Regions from separate parts of the Bradyrhizobium sp. OAE829 genome, predicted to be linked through region 4. Evidence: predicted binding sites of a transcription regulator. Region 4 holds the regulator's gene; each other region holds the start of a gene.
The links. Region 4 encodes LexA, which represses DNA repair genes until DNA is damaged. Its sites were predicted from a motif close to TGTTCNNNNTGTGTTCNG; they were not measured.

Region 1 (3,519 bases), 900 kb from region 4:
CGAAAAGGCTGATCGACTACGGATTCCACGCGCCGACCATGAGCTTTCCGGTGCCGGGCACGCTGATGATCGAGCCGACCGAATCCGAGTCGAAGGCGGAGCTGGATCGCTTCTGCGATGCCATGATCGCGATCCGCAACGAGATCGCCGAGGTCGAGAAGGGCCGCTGGAAGATCGAAGCATCGCCGCTGCGCCACGCCCCGCACACCGTGCACGACATCGCCGACGACGCCTGGGCCCGCGCCTACAGCCGCGCCGAGGGCTGCTTCCCGGCCGGCACGTCGCGGACGGACAAATACTGGTGCCCGGTCGGCCGCGTCGACAACGTCTACGGCGACCGCAATCTGGTGTGCTCGTGCCCGCCGGTCGAGGATTACGCGCAGGCAGCGGAGTGACGGCCGAAAGGCCGTCACTCCGCGATGCGCAATTGCGCATCTGAGGGCGCGCATTAGCGCGAACTATGATGTGCAATTGCACATCTGAGAATCTCGAGATTCCCCGGTGCGCAATTGCACCTGAGGTCTGGTCCTTCGGACCATCCTGGAATGACCGTCATAACAAAACGGGCACTGAAGACGTCGGCAACTCAACGTCCTCAGCACCCGCTATGTCGAAACCCGGGTCAGGCGACCCGAGGTTCGGAAAATCCTACTCGTCTGCCGGCTCTTCGCCGTCGGCGTCGCGCTCGGGGGGACCGGCGAGAATCTGTTCGGCGATCAGGCCGGAGTTCTGGCGGATCGCGGCCTCGATCTTTGCGGTCATGTCGGGGTTGGCCTTGAGGAACGCTTTCGAGTTCTCACGCCCCTGCCCGAGCCTTTGGCTGTCATAGGAGAACCAGGCGCCGGACTTTTCGACGATGCCGGCCTTGACGCCGAGGTCGAGGATTTCGCCCATCTTGGAGACGCCCTCGCCATACATGATGTCGAATTCAACCTGCTTGAACGGCGGCGCCAGCTTGTTCTTTACGACCTTGACGCGGGTCTGGTTGCCGACGACCTCGTCGCGTTCCTTGATCGCGCCGATGCGTCGGATGTCGAGGCGGACGGAGGCGTAAAACTTCAGCGCGTTGCCGCCGGTGGTGGTTTCCGGCGAACCGTACATCACGCCGATCTTCATGCGGATCTGGTTGATGAAGATCACCATGGTATTGGATTTGTTGATCGAGGCGGTGAGCTTGCGCAGCGCCTGGCTCATCAACCGCGCCTGCAGGCCGGGCAGCGCATCGCCCATCTCGCCTTCGAGTTCGGCCTTCGGCACCAGGGCAGCGACGGAGTCCACCACCAGCACGTCGACCGCACCCGAGCGCACCAGCGTGTCGCAGATTTCCAGCGCCTGCTCGCCGGTGTCGGGCTGCGAGATCAGGAGTTCGTCGATGTTGACGCCGAGCTTGCGGGCATAGACCGGGTCGAGCGCATGTTCTGCGTCGATGAAGGCGCAAATGCCGCCCTTCTTCTGGGCTTCGGCCACCGTGTGCAGCGCCAGCGTGGTCTTGCCTGATGATTCCGGCCCGTAGATTTCGACCACGCGGCCTTTCGGCAGGCCGCCGACGCCGAGCGCGATGTCCAGCCCGAGCGAGCCCGACGAAATCGTCTCGATATCCATCGAGCGATCGTTCTTGCCCAGCTTCATCACTGAACCCTTGCCGAACTGGCGCTCGATCTGGGAGAGCGCGGCGGACAGGGCCTTGGTCTTATCCATGGAGGATCCTTCGACGATACGCAGGGCAGTGGCGGACATGGGTGCTCCTTATGGCGGGGATTCGCTAGCGGGACAAACGGACGACGAGGGATCTCAGGGATTCGAACAGTGAGAACTTGTACCACCTTTGTTCTCCGTTCGCAATATGTTCTTTCAGAGATCGGGGTGCTGGCCCCCTTCCATCCCACTCTAAGTTAATGATCCCTTTTGATTTTGAGGTGGCCCTTTTTGGCCCTCACCAGCGCCGCGATGTTGCCGTGCTCTGTTCATCCCCCAAAGTGGGTAGTCCGAGCCGGCCGGTACTGGCCTGTTTCGACCCCTTGGCGGGCCTAAGTTGAAATGCGCAGTGACCTTTTTTTGGATTGTTCACTTCGGAACCGACGCCCCGGATCGGAATTTTATAGGATCGGAAAAGCAAACCCTACGGTTAGGACCCGTAAGCAACGAGGTTGTATCATGCAGCGTCGCCGATCCGTTCCCCACACATTTGAAGATCGAATTGCAGCTGAGAAGGCCCGGTTGGAAGCACAGGTAGCCAAGCTCAAACCTGGTCCTCAGAAGGAAGTGCTGCTCAGGAAGATCAGGCACCTGGAGACGGCCTCTCACATCAACGAGTGGCTCTCCTCTCCCGGACTTCAACCACCAGAACCAGCCTAGAAAAAGCGAGGCCGCCTCAGTTGGCGGCCCTCTTTCCTTTGCAGGAACGCTTTCGTGACGACTGTCACAGTCGCCCCGATAGCCGCCCGGCATACTCGCGCCAGATCAACGACGCACAAGGGCGCCACAGCGCGAGCGGGACCATGAACAACCGGAATGAAATTCGCAAACTGACCGATGCGGAGCAACTGACCGACGATGCGCTTGAATCGGTCTCAGGGGGTAAAGGCATTTCGAAGGGCGTCATCAATTCGAGTGCAATCAGCCTTCCGAAGCCCAGCTACCCGCCCGTCGCGTAAACGAGGCCGCCTCAGTTGGCGGCCCCTTCTTCGTCAATCTTTGATCAGTTCGCCGATTTCTATCGGTCCATCTTCGCCTCGACCAATAACCACGCATTGATCTCGCGACCGACTTTGTTGCGCATCCAACCCGCTGCCAGCGCATTGCTATCCTGATCGTTGCCTCTCTCAGCAGCACAGCAAAACAGGGCGCGCTGCTATCGAAGCACTGGCGCCTGCCGTACCCTCGAAGCGGTCCTAGCGCGCCCAAAGAAACGACCCCAGCCTCGGGGAAGAGGCACTGGGGCCGCTTGTGCTGCCGGGGCAACTGGGAACTGGCAGCACCTTCACAACTCCGCCCACTGCCACTTGTTCCCGAAATTCTGTTTCCTTTTTCAGCAACCTTGTCCTGTCCCGAACGTCTACTCCAGGCTGGGGCATTGCAATTTCCAGCTCGGGTGCAGCGCCGCCAAGCATTATTCAGCTTGGTGGCGCTGTGCTTTTGAGTGCCCTGCTTTGCCTTCTTGGGTGTTCAATGTTGGCCAGTATCCGACTCTGCGACCTCGGCGGCCCCATTCTACTTTGCATGGAGCTGTTTTCGCGATTTTGCGTCTGGGCCGTCGTGTGACGGTCATCACAGCAGTGCGTCGCGAGACAGCCTATCCCTGTCATCAAGGGTGGCGGGAATGGTCCTGCCCACGCAAACAGGAGACGGACATGACCGAACGCAACAACGAAATCTGCGAAATGTCGTTTGAACAACTCGAACAGGTCAGCGGCGGCGCCATCCTCGACCGGATCGTCGACGCGTACCTCAAGGCTTTGGGCGCCCGCTTGCTGGACGCCGTGCATCAGCCGCTGGTATCGCCGCAGAAGATGACCCTGC
Region 2 (3,519 bases), 200 kb from region 4:
GAGGTGAAGGCATCGAGTGCGTAGCCGATTGCGGCGCAGACCGCGTCGACGGTTCGCGCGGCAGCTTTGCGGACCAGATGCTTGAGCTTGGCAAAGACCTGCTCGATCGGGTTCAGGTCAGGCGAGTATTTTGGCAGGAAGAAGAGTTTGGCGCCGACCGAACGGATGAGCTGGCGAACTGCTTTGCTCTTGTGGCTGCCGAGGTTATCCAAAACGACGATATCGCCGGGTCGAAGGATGGGCAGAAGAACCTTCTCGACATAGGTGCGAAAGCTCACGCCATCGATCGGCCCCTCGATAAACCATGGCGCATCGATCCGGTCATGGCGCAGGGCCGCCAGGAAGGTCATGGTCTTCCAGCGGCCGTGGGGAACCTTGGCGTGAAGCCTGCGCCCGCGCGGCGCCCATCCCCGCAAGGGAGCCATATCGGTCCGCGTCCAGGTCTCGTCGATGAAGACCAGTCGCTCAGCTTCGACGCGACCTTGATACTTTGTCCATTGGAGGCGCCGCCGCGCCACGTCGGGTCGATCGCGTTCGTCAGCCGCCACGCTTTTTTTTGAAGCTGAGCTTCTCGGCATGCACGAAGTCCCACACCGAGTGGTAGTCGACCTTCAGGCCGCGTCCGGCAAGCTCGGCAACGAGCCCTCGTATGGTGAAATCGCCGTCTTTGATCCGTTGCGACAGCCAAACCGCATGGTCTCCCGAAACTGCCTTCGGCTTATGACCACCCATCTGGCCCGGAGCAACGCTGCCAGTATCCTCGACCCGCTGCATCCAACCGATCGCTGTGCTGATCGCGACCCCAAACTGCTTGGCTGCCTGATTGCGGGACATCCCGCCCTCGATCGCGGACACGACACGCTTGCGAAGATCCAGAGAATAAGGCTTGCCCATCCATGCTGGCCTCCGTCCAGCCATCATGGTGAATCAGAAACCCACTGATTTGGGAATCCCAAATCGATTCAACCTAACCCCATCCCGCTTTAGATGGAAAACGTTAAACCAATATCCTAATGTAAATATCATTTACATAGAAGCGAGTCAAAGTGCTGCGGCGCACAACGACACTTCAGCTGAATCAGACTGTTGGGTCAGGCTCTCAAGAATAAACACCAGCCAACCGAGCTTGCCCGAGCCGCCTATTTTTTGGCGGCTCACAAGCTCCGGTCAGGCCTGAACGGTTCCCGATCAGAACGGGATATCGTCGTCCATGTCGTTGTTGCGGCCGGCACCGGCGGCTACCGCGCGGCGCGGCGCGGATGTGGCCTGGCCACCGCCAAAATCGCCGCTGGAATCATCCGACCCAAAACTGCCGCCCCCGCCGCCGGAGCGGCCGTCGAGCATCGTCAGGGTCGAATTGAAGCCCTGCAGCACCACTTCGGTCGAGTATTTCTCCACCCCGCTCTGGTCGGTCCATTTGCGGGTCTGCAGCGCGCCCTCGATGTAAACCTTGGCGCCCTTCTTCAGGTACTGCTCGGCGACCTTGCAGAGCCCTTCATTGAAGATCACGACGCGGTGCCACTCGGTCTTTTCCTTGCGCTCGCCGGTGCCCTTGTCGCGCCAGGTTTCCGAGGTCGCGATGCTCAGATTGGCGATCGGCCGCCCGTCCTGTGTCCGCCGGATTTCCGGATCCTTGCCGAGGTTTCCGACCAGGATCACCTTGTTCACGCTTCCCGCCATCGTCGCTCTCCACTCAAAATCGGTACCAAAAAACTGCTGCGCGACCGCTGCAATCGGCCGGCACGGGCCGCCCGATTGGCCGCCTCATCCGCATCAGGGACATTTGAGACGACCCTATACGCCCGATGGCCGCCCCGACTTAGCGATCCCTCGGCAATCCAGCGGTTATCCACATATAGCATTGCCCGCGGCATTGTTCCAGTTTTGTTCTACGCAACCTCAGGTCATCCATGCCCTGCCGGTATTTCGGTATCTGCTCCGTGCCAGGGGTCGCGCCCAGCCGGAGCTGCGCGACGGATATTCTAAACAAATCATTACCTTGAAGGGTCCGCACTTGGCCCGCGAGTGTTGCATTTCGGAGACGGCATTTCCGGTTGAATTGGCGTATGGATTTATCCAACGGCGCGGCGCTCGCGTCTTGGACGAAAACGCTTCGGGACCAACGGGAAGCGGACAAAGGACTGGGGACTGTTTGAAATGAAGAAGTTTTTGCTGGGTACGGTTGCTCTCGTTGCCTTCGCGGCTCCCGCCGCGGCTGCTGATCTCGCTGCGCGTCCTTACACCAAGGCGCCCCCGATGATCGCGGCCATCTACGACTGGAGCGGCTTCTACGTCGGCGCCAACGGTGGTTGGGGTTCGAGCCGCAAGTGCTGGGACGCCTTGAATGGCGCGGGCGTGTTCGTTGCCAGCGAAGGTTGCCACGATGCGAGCGGCGGCACCGCCGGTGGCCAGATCGGTTATCGCTGGCAGGCCGGCACGTGGGTGTTCGGCGTCGAAGGACAGGGCAACTGGGCCGACTTCAGCGGCAGCAGCGTGAGCCTTGGACCCGTGGGCTTTGGCGCGGGAACGACCATTCGCTCGAAGGTCGACGCGTTCGGCCTGCTCACCGGTCAGGTCGGTTACGCCGCCAACAACGTCCTGTTTTACGTCAAGGGCGGTGCAGCTGTGACCGCCGATCGCTATCGCGTCAATGCCACGGTCGGCAACGCTCTGATCGCTTCGTCCAACGATGACAACCGCTGGGGTGGCGTGGTCGGTGTCGGCCTCGAATACGGCTTCGCCCCGAACTGGTCGGCCGCCGTCGAATACGATCATCTGTTCATGGGGAACCGAACCTCCACCTTCACGAATGTGGCTGGCGGCACCTTCGGCGAACGCATCAGTCAGGACGTCGATCTCGTCACCGTGCGCGTCAACTATCGCTGGGGTGGCCCGGTGATCGCGAAGTACTGAGCTTCGCTACACCAACCGATTTGATGAAAAGGCCGGCCTAGTGCCGGCCTTTTTGTTTTATGTGCGTTGCGGTTCCGCTGCCATCTGCTGCCATTGCGATTTCGTGGCAACTCCTTGCAAAACAAACCGTTGATGGCTCGCTGCGAGCACTGGAAATCCCGCGCCGTTCTTCCTACGTTCCAGCTTTCTGCCATCGGCGCCCGGCTTAGGTTTACCCTAGGCCATGCGCGCCCAACGTGGCGCGCCTCCACGCGCCTGGAAATGCCGATATGGATGAAGTGCTGAGGGCGAAGCGCCAAACCAACGCCGGCTCGGGAACGCGCGCGATTACGATCCGCGGCGCGCGCGAGCACAATCTGAAAAACATCGACGTCGAGATTCCCCGCGACAAGCTCGCGGTGTTCACCGGCCTGTCCGGCTCCGGCAAATCCTCGCTCGCCTTCGACACCATCTACGCCGAGGGCCAGCGCCGCTACGTCGAGTCGCTCTCGGCCTATGCGCGCCAGTTCCTCGAGATGATGCAGAAGCCGGACGTCGACCAGATCGACGGCCTGTCGCCGGCGATCTCGATCGAGCAGAAGACGACGTCGAAGAACCCGCGCTCGA
Region 3 (3,519 bases), 4.6 Mb from region 4:
CCCAGTATCCCAGAGGCGGCAGATGGGAACGCGCAGCTACTACGTATATATCCTGGCCAGCCGCATCGGTGGCGCGCTTTACATCGGTGTGAGCAATGATCTCGTTCGTCGTGTGTATGAGCATAAATCGGGTGTCGCCGAGGGTTTCACCAAAGATTACGGCGTGAATCGTCTGGTGTATTTCGAATGTTTTGACGAAGTTGAAGCTGCTGTTCAGCGCGAAAAGCGGCTGAAGAAATGGCCGCGCGCCTGGAAAATTGCGCTGATAGAAAAAGACAATCCAGACTGGATCGATCTTTATCCGGAGATCGCCGCGGGAGGAGGATAGGTCAGCGCTTTCGACGAAAGAAGGATGAAATAACAACGGCCGTCGTCCTCCGCGAAAGCGGGGGACCCAGTATCCCAGAGGTGTTTGAGATAGATCGAGAAGCCGCGGCGTACTGGGTCGCCCGGTCAAGCCGGGCGATGACACCGTTTGTGTAGCACGGTGCGCCCTACTCCCCCGCCTGCATCTTCCGCTGCAAGGGGAACAGTTCCGGTGCGCCCGGCTTGACGATCCGCGGGGCCTCGGGCGGCGGCTCGGACTTGCTGAAGTCCAGCTCCTCGATCCGCCCCGCTCGCTTTTCGATCTTGTCGGCGGAAATCAGAATCTGGCGGACGTCCTCGTTCACATCGCCAAAATGCTTCTGCAGCTTCACGACGCGGTCGCGCAGCCGGTTGAGATCGTCGCCGAGATTGAGCACCTCGGTGCGGATCTGGTCGGCAGCGTCGCGCATCCTTGCATCCTTGAGGATCTGCTGCATCACTTGGATCGCCAGCATCAAGAGCGACGGCGACACCAGCACCACGCGCGCGCGGTAGGCCTTCTGGATCACGTCGTCGAACCCGTCGTGAATTTCCGCGTAGACCGATTCCGACGGCACGAACATCAGCGCGGTGTCCTGGGTCTCGCCTGATACCAGATACTTCTCGGCGATATCGTTGACATGTTTCATCACGTCGGCGCGCAGCCGCTGGGTCGCGTATTTCTTTTCCTCGTCAGTGCGCGCGTCGTGCAGCGCGGTCATCGCTTCCAGCGGAAATTTCGCATCGATGCAGAGCGGGCGCTGGTCCGGCAGGAACACCACGCAATCCGGCCGTTTGCCTGATGAGAGCGTGTACTGGAACTCGTAAGCACCTTTCGGCATGCCGTCCTGGACGATCGCTTCCATCCGCGCCTGGCCGAATGCGCCGCGCGACTGCTTGTTGGCGAGCACGTCGCGCAGCGTGGTGACCTGCGAGGTGAGGTCGGTGAGATTTTTATGCGCATTGTCGATGATGCCGAGCCGCTCATGCAGCGCGCGCAAACTGTCCATGGTGTTGCGCGTGGTCGCTTCCATCGACTGGCCGACCCGGTGGGTCACCGAATCCAGCCGCTCATTGACGGCGCGGGCCATCTCGGCCTGGCGGCCGGCCAGCGCCTGTCCCATCGCATCGACCCGGCCGGTGGATTCGCTCTGCGCGCGCAGCATTTCGCTCAGGCGTTCCTCGAGCTCGTCGGCCCGGATCGCCTGCGCCATCGCGAGTTCCGCGCCGCGCCGGCCGGAGCGGGCAATGACGATGGCAATGGTGAGCAGCAACACCAGCGCGAGCGTACCAAGGCCGAGGATCGCGTCGAAGGCGCGTATCGACAGGTCGCCGAACACAAAAATAATCTCGTTCATGGCCTGCTTGTAGCCGATTCGCTGGTTAACGCGAACGAAGAGGGAACATTTATGGTAAATGACCCCTTAATTTTCGTGGTTAACGCGGCCTTAAAAATCATGGTTAAGGCCGCCTTAACCAGTTCCGCCGCGCATTGACCGCGGCAAACCAGCAGCTTAAATCGCCCCATCATGGCAATCCGAGAAATCATCATCCTGCCGGACAAACAGTTGCGGCTCGTCTCCAAACCCGTCGAGAAGGTGACGGCGGAGATCCGCAAGCTCGCCGACGACATGTTCGAGACCATGTACGACGCGCCCGGCATCGGGCTGGCCGCGATCCAGGTCGCGCAGCCGCTGCGGCTGATCACCATGGATCTGGCCAAGAAGACCGAGGACGGCGAGACCAAGCCGCAGCCGCGGGTCTTCATCAACCCGGAGATCATCTCCTCGTCCGAGGAACTCTCGGTGTATGAGGAAGGCTGTCTGTCGATTCCCGAATATTACGAGGCGGTGGAGCGGCCGGCGCAGGTGCGCGTGCGTTTCACGGATCTCGACGGCAAGGTGCACGAGGAAGACGCCGACGGCCTGTTCGCCACCTGCATCCAGCACGAAATCGATCACCTCAACGGCGTGCTGTTCGTGGACTACTTGTCCAAGCTGAAGCGTGACCGTGTGCTGAAGAAATTCACAAAAGCTGCGAAGAGGGCGGCGGAGTAGTTCGCAATTCGCTCCGCCGTCATGCCCGGCCTTGTGCCGGGCATCCACGTCTTCCTTTCTCGCTGCACCAAAGACGTGGATGGCCGGGAGCGCAGACAAGTTTACGTAGTCTGCGCAAAGCAGACTACTATCGCCCGGCCATGACGGGTAAAATCCAATCGGCTCGGGATACATTCACACTATGCCACTCCGCTTGATCTTCATGGGCACGCCCGATTTCGCGGTGCCGACGCTGCTGGAACTCGTGGCCCATGGCCATGACATCGCGGCCGTCTACACCCGCGCGCCGAAGCCGGCCGGGCGCGGCATGAAGCTGCAGGTAACGCCGGTCGAGCAGGAAGCGCGGCGGCTCGGCATATCGGTGTTGACGCCGACCACATTGAAGACGCCGGAAGCACTCGAAGCGTTTCGCGCGCATAACGCGGATGCCGCCGTCGTCGTCGCCTATGGCATGATCCTGCCGCAGGCGATCCTGGATGCGCCGCCGCTCGGCTGTTTCAATCTGCACGGCTCGCTGCTGCCGCGCTGGCGCGGCGCAGCCCCGATCAACCGCGCCATCATGGCAGGCGACGCCGAGTCCGGCGTGATGGTGATGAAGATGGATGTCGGCCTCGATACCGGCGACGTCGCGATGGCCGAGCGCCTCACCATATCGGACACGATGACCGCAGCCGATCTGCACGACGCGCTGGCCCCATTGGGCGCCGACCTGATGGTGCGCGCGATGGGCGGGCTGGAACGCGGCGGTCTGCAATTACGCAAGCAAAGCGAGCAGGGCGTTACCTACGCCGCCAAGATCGAGAAGGCCGAGGCGCGGATCGACTGGAGCCGGCCCGCGCGCGAAGTGCTGCGGCATATTCACGGGCTATCGCCGTTTCCCGGCGCCTGGTGCGAGGCGGCGCTCGACGGCGAAGCGGCGCGTATCAAAATCCTGCGCTGTGAGCCGGCCAAGGGCGCGGGCGCGCCGGGCGATGTGCTCGACGACCAGCTCACGATTGCCTGTGGCGACAGCGCGATCAGAATTCTTGAACTGCAGCGCGCCGGTAAGGCGCCGATGAAAGCCGCGGACTTTCTGCGCGGCACGCCGTTAAAACCGCCGGCGCGGCTCGGCTGATGC
Region 4 (3,519 bases):
AGGGCCGGATGACGTCGCAAAGGCGCTTGCCGCGCTGGGAATTTGAGAGGGTGTTGCCGTGGCCCTGATGCCGGTCGTTGATGCACTGGCCGCGATCCTTGCGGGCGCCGATCCGTTGGCGGAAGAAATGGCCGCACTCGACACCGCCTGGCATCGCGTGCTCGCGCGCGACCTTGCGGCAAAGCGCACGCAGCCGCCGCAGGCGATGTCGGCGATGGACGGCTATGCGGTGCGATCGACTGATGCCGCCGACCTCTCCGCGCGGCTGAGGGTGATCGGCGAAGTCGCGGCGGGCCGCCCGTTCGAACGCAAGGTGGGGCCCGGCGAAGCAGTCAGGATTTTCACCGGCGGGGTGATCCCTGATGGCGCCGACGCCGTCATCATCCAGGAAGACACGGCCGCCAGCGGCGAGCACATCACGATCACGGAAACCGCCAAACCGGGACGGCATATCCGCGCCGCCGGCGCCGATTTCCGCGAGGGCGATGTGCTGCTTACCAAAGGAAGCCACCTCACCGAACGCGATCTGTCGCTCGCCGCCGGCATGAATTATCCGGAACTCGCCGTGATCAGCCGCCCCAAGGTGGCGGTGCTCGCCACCGGCGACGAGCTGGTGATGCCGGGCTCGAGCCCCGGCCCCGGCCAGATCGTCTACTCCAACGGCTACGCGCTGCGCGCGCTGGCGCGGGCCGAGGGCGCCGAGACCATCGATTTCGGCATCGCCGCCGACACGATCGAGGCGACCACTGACGGCATCCGCCGCGCCCGCGCATCCGGCGCCGACATCCTGATCACGATGGGCGGCGCCTCGGTCGGCGACCACGACCTCGTCAAGCGCTCGCTGGAGGCCGAGGGCGTCGCCATGGCGTTCTGGCGCATCGCGATGCGGCCGGGCAAGCCGATGATGCACGGGCGCCTCGGGGCGATGCGGGTGATCGGCCTGCCCGGCAATCCGGTCTCGTCCTATGTCTGCGGTTTCCTGTTTCTGGTGCCGCTGATTCGCGCGCTGTCGGGCCGAAAGACCATCCATCACGCGCGCGAGACCGCCCTGCTCGGCCGCGATCTTCCCGCCAACGACCAGCGCGAAGACTATTTGCGCGCACGGCTCGAGCGGCGCGAGGACGGCGCGTTGATCGCGGTGCCGGTGAGCCACCAGGATTCGTCGCTGCTTGGAAATCTCGCTGCGGCACGGGCGCTTTTGATACGTCCGCCGTTTGCGCCGGCGGTGCCGGAAGGCACGCCATGCGAGTTCCTGCGCCTGCCGGAATGACGTATCGCGACGGAATGTTCGGGCGAACGCGGCGCGCGTTCACCTGAAATTAAGTGGTTGCGGAACATGTATCGAACATATAGTGTCCGTTCATGATTTGTTTCGAGAGCTAGTGTCTACAAACGGGAGTTTTGGACTTCCGAATTTGAGACCGCACTCGCAACCGAGAACCGCGAATCTGAAGAACCGCGAAACTGAAGATCGCGAAATTGAACGACCACGAACTACGACGCGCCAACCGGGGGATTGCTCGAGATGCTTACGCGCAAACAGTATGAACTTCTGCGTTTCATCAACGAACGGCTCAAGGAAGCCGGCGTGCCGCCCTCCTTCGACGAAATGAAGGATGCGCTCGACCTCCGCTCCAAATCCGGCATCCACCGCCTGATCACCGCCCTGGAAGAGCGCGGCTTCATCCGCCGTCTGCCCAACCGCGCCCGCGCCATCGAAGTCATCAAGCTGCCCGAGCTTGCGGGCGCCGGTAACGGCAACGGCCGCCGCGGCTTCACCCCAAGCGTCATCGAAGGCACGCTCGGCAAGGTCCGCGCCGCCAGCGCGCCCGCCGAGGACGACGGCAACCGTCCGGTCGCCGTTCCCGTCATGGGCCGGATCGCCGCCGGTACGCCGATCGAGGCGCTGCAGACCCGCAGCCACACCATCAGCGTACCGCCCGACATGCTCGGCTCCGGCGAACATTACGCACTCGAAGTACGCGGCGATTCCATGGTGGACGCCGGCATTCTCGACGGCGACATGGCGCTGATCCAGCGCAACGAGACCGCCGACACCGGCGATATCGTGGTGGCGCTGATCGACGAGGAGGAAGCCACCCTGAAACGCTTCCGCCGCCGCGGCGCATCGATCGCGCTGGAGCCTGCCAACACCTCCTATGAAGTCCGCATCCTGCCGCCGAACCGGGTCCGGATTCAGGGCAAGCTGATCGGGCTGTACCGGAAGTACTGAGGGCGGCCCGCGTCAGATGCAAGCCGCGTGCGGCATCGCAAAAAGCCCCGGCCGTCGACCGGGGCTTTTCGTTGTCCGGAAGTTGGTACAGCCTTAACCGTCGCGGTGCGCCTGCACGCGTCCCACAATTGCCCAGAACGCAGCAAAAACTGGCGGCGTGGCGCGCTGTTTGGTTTGAGGCTTTTGCTCAAAGGCGTGCGAACGGGGGGACGAGACGTGGTCAGCAATATGATCACCAAGATCACCTGGCAGAGGGCGGGCCTGGTGACCGAGCCGGGCCGCTACATGCTCCGGTTCGGCTGGCTGACAGTGACGGCGGAAGATCTCGCGATCTGGCAGCAATATCCGGAGGCCGCCTTCACGCTGGTCGCGCTGCCCGGGATTGCCGACGACGGAAGGGAGCAATTCCATCTCGGCGCCTTCGAACTGCCGCTGCCGCCGATGCCCGAAAATCCGCAGCCGCCGTAGCGCGTTTGTGATCGGGCACGCCGGCCTTTCCGTCGCACTATTGCCCAGAACGGGAATAGACTTTGCTCAAGTCCACTCTGATAGAGGCCAGCGCCTCGAGGGAGGCCGGGTCTCTATCTCTTACGAGGGAGCGATCCGATGTGTGACTATAGTTTGCACGCGATGGCAACGCGTCCTGCTGAGGTCGGCGAGACATTGATTTCGACCACCTTCCGCGGCACCTCGACCCGCGGCTTTGCCAGCGAACGCGATCCCGCAGTTGCGGTCTGCATGCTGCCCGGGACCGAACTGGCCTTCGCGCAAGACGTCAAATACGACAACCGCTGGATCTGGACGCGGACGATCGGTTTTCGCGTCGGCAAGTTCAACACCATTGATCCGCACATCAAGGAACGGCACCACGACGCAATCGAATTTCCCGACGGGAGCCATGTGCTGGTGACGCAGCTTTGCGAGGGCCAGCGCGTCACCGTGCTGCAATTGCCGGTGGTGCATCCGATTCCCGAGCGCGCGGCAACGAAGGCGGGCACGGCGACGACGACACCGCTTTCCACCGGTTGAATTCCGCGCCGCCGGTCGCGCCCCGCCGGGGAACGTGAATCCTTATTCCTCGGCCTGCAGGTCCGCTTCCGACGGGGTCGCATCGACCGCACGCGGCGCCGCACGGCGCGGCGCGAGGATGGTTGTCTCCGCGTCACCCTCGCCCGCGATCGCCGGCGACCATGGGCGATCGACGCCCCGGGGCCTGACGGCATCGATGGTAAATCCGCTGCCGCTTCGCCGCAGCACCATGGCGCCCTGCCGCCGCAGACGCTCCG

Region 1: recA (recombinase RecA) is a predicted target of LexA. The motif match lies at 1,834-1,851, and genes of this name have one in related genera.
Region 2: ABIE49_RS01355 (single-stranded DNA-binding protein) is a predicted target of LexA. The motif match lies at 1,875-1,892, and genes of this name have one in related genera.
Region 3: ABIE49_RS24455 (DNA recombination protein RmuC) is a predicted target of LexA. The motif match lies at 1,734-1,751, and genes of this name have one in related genera.

Annotation. Positions count from the first base shown of each region.
Region 1 covers NZ_JBEPOE010000001.1:1,417,299-1,420,817, forward strand. Annotated here, with positions in the region: gene gcvP (aminomethyl-transferring glycine dehydrogenase) at 1-395, shown strand, start outside; gene recA (recombinase RecA) at 649-1,737, opposite strand; gene ABIE49_RS07000 (hypothetical protein) at 2,376-2,654, shown strand; gene ABIE49_RS07005 (hypothetical protein) at 3,351-3,519, shown strand, end outside.
Region 2 covers NZ_JBEPOE010000001.1:320,297-323,815, forward strand. Annotated here, with positions in the region: one part of gene ABIE49_RS01350 (IS630 family transposase) at 1-557, opposite strand, end outside; one part of gene ABIE49_RS01350 (IS630 family transposase) at 559-894, opposite strand; gene ABIE49_RS01355 (single-stranded DNA-binding protein) at 1,189-1,680, opposite strand; gene ABIE49_RS01360 (outer membrane protein) at 2,158-2,913, shown strand; gene uvrA (excinuclease ABC subunit UvrA) at 3,183-3,519, shown strand, end outside.
Region 3 covers NZ_JBEPOE010000001.1:5,078,672-5,082,190, forward strand. Annotated here, with positions in the region: gene ABIE49_RS24450 (GIY-YIG nuclease family protein) at 23-328, shown strand; gene ABIE49_RS24455 (DNA recombination protein RmuC) at 495-1,703, opposite strand; gene def (peptide deformylase) at 1,875-2,402, shown strand; gene fmt (methionyl-tRNA formyltransferase) at 2,584-3,516, shown strand; gene truA (tRNA pseudouridine(38-40) synthase TruA) at 3,516-3,519, shown strand, end outside.
Region 4 covers NZ_JBEPOE010000001.1:518,686-522,204, forward strand. Annotated here, with positions in the region: gene ABIE49_RS02385 (HAD-IA family hydrolase) at 1-46, shown strand, start outside; gene ABIE49_RS02390 (molybdopterin molybdotransferase MoeA) at 59-1,270, shown strand; gene lexA (transcriptional repressor LexA) at 1,526-2,233, shown strand; gene ABIE49_RS02400 (hypothetical protein) at 2,462-2,701, shown strand; gene ABIE49_RS02405 (hypothetical protein) at 2,840-3,262, shown strand; gene ABIE49_RS02410 (ComEC/Rec2 family competence protein) at 3,305-3,519, opposite strand, start outside.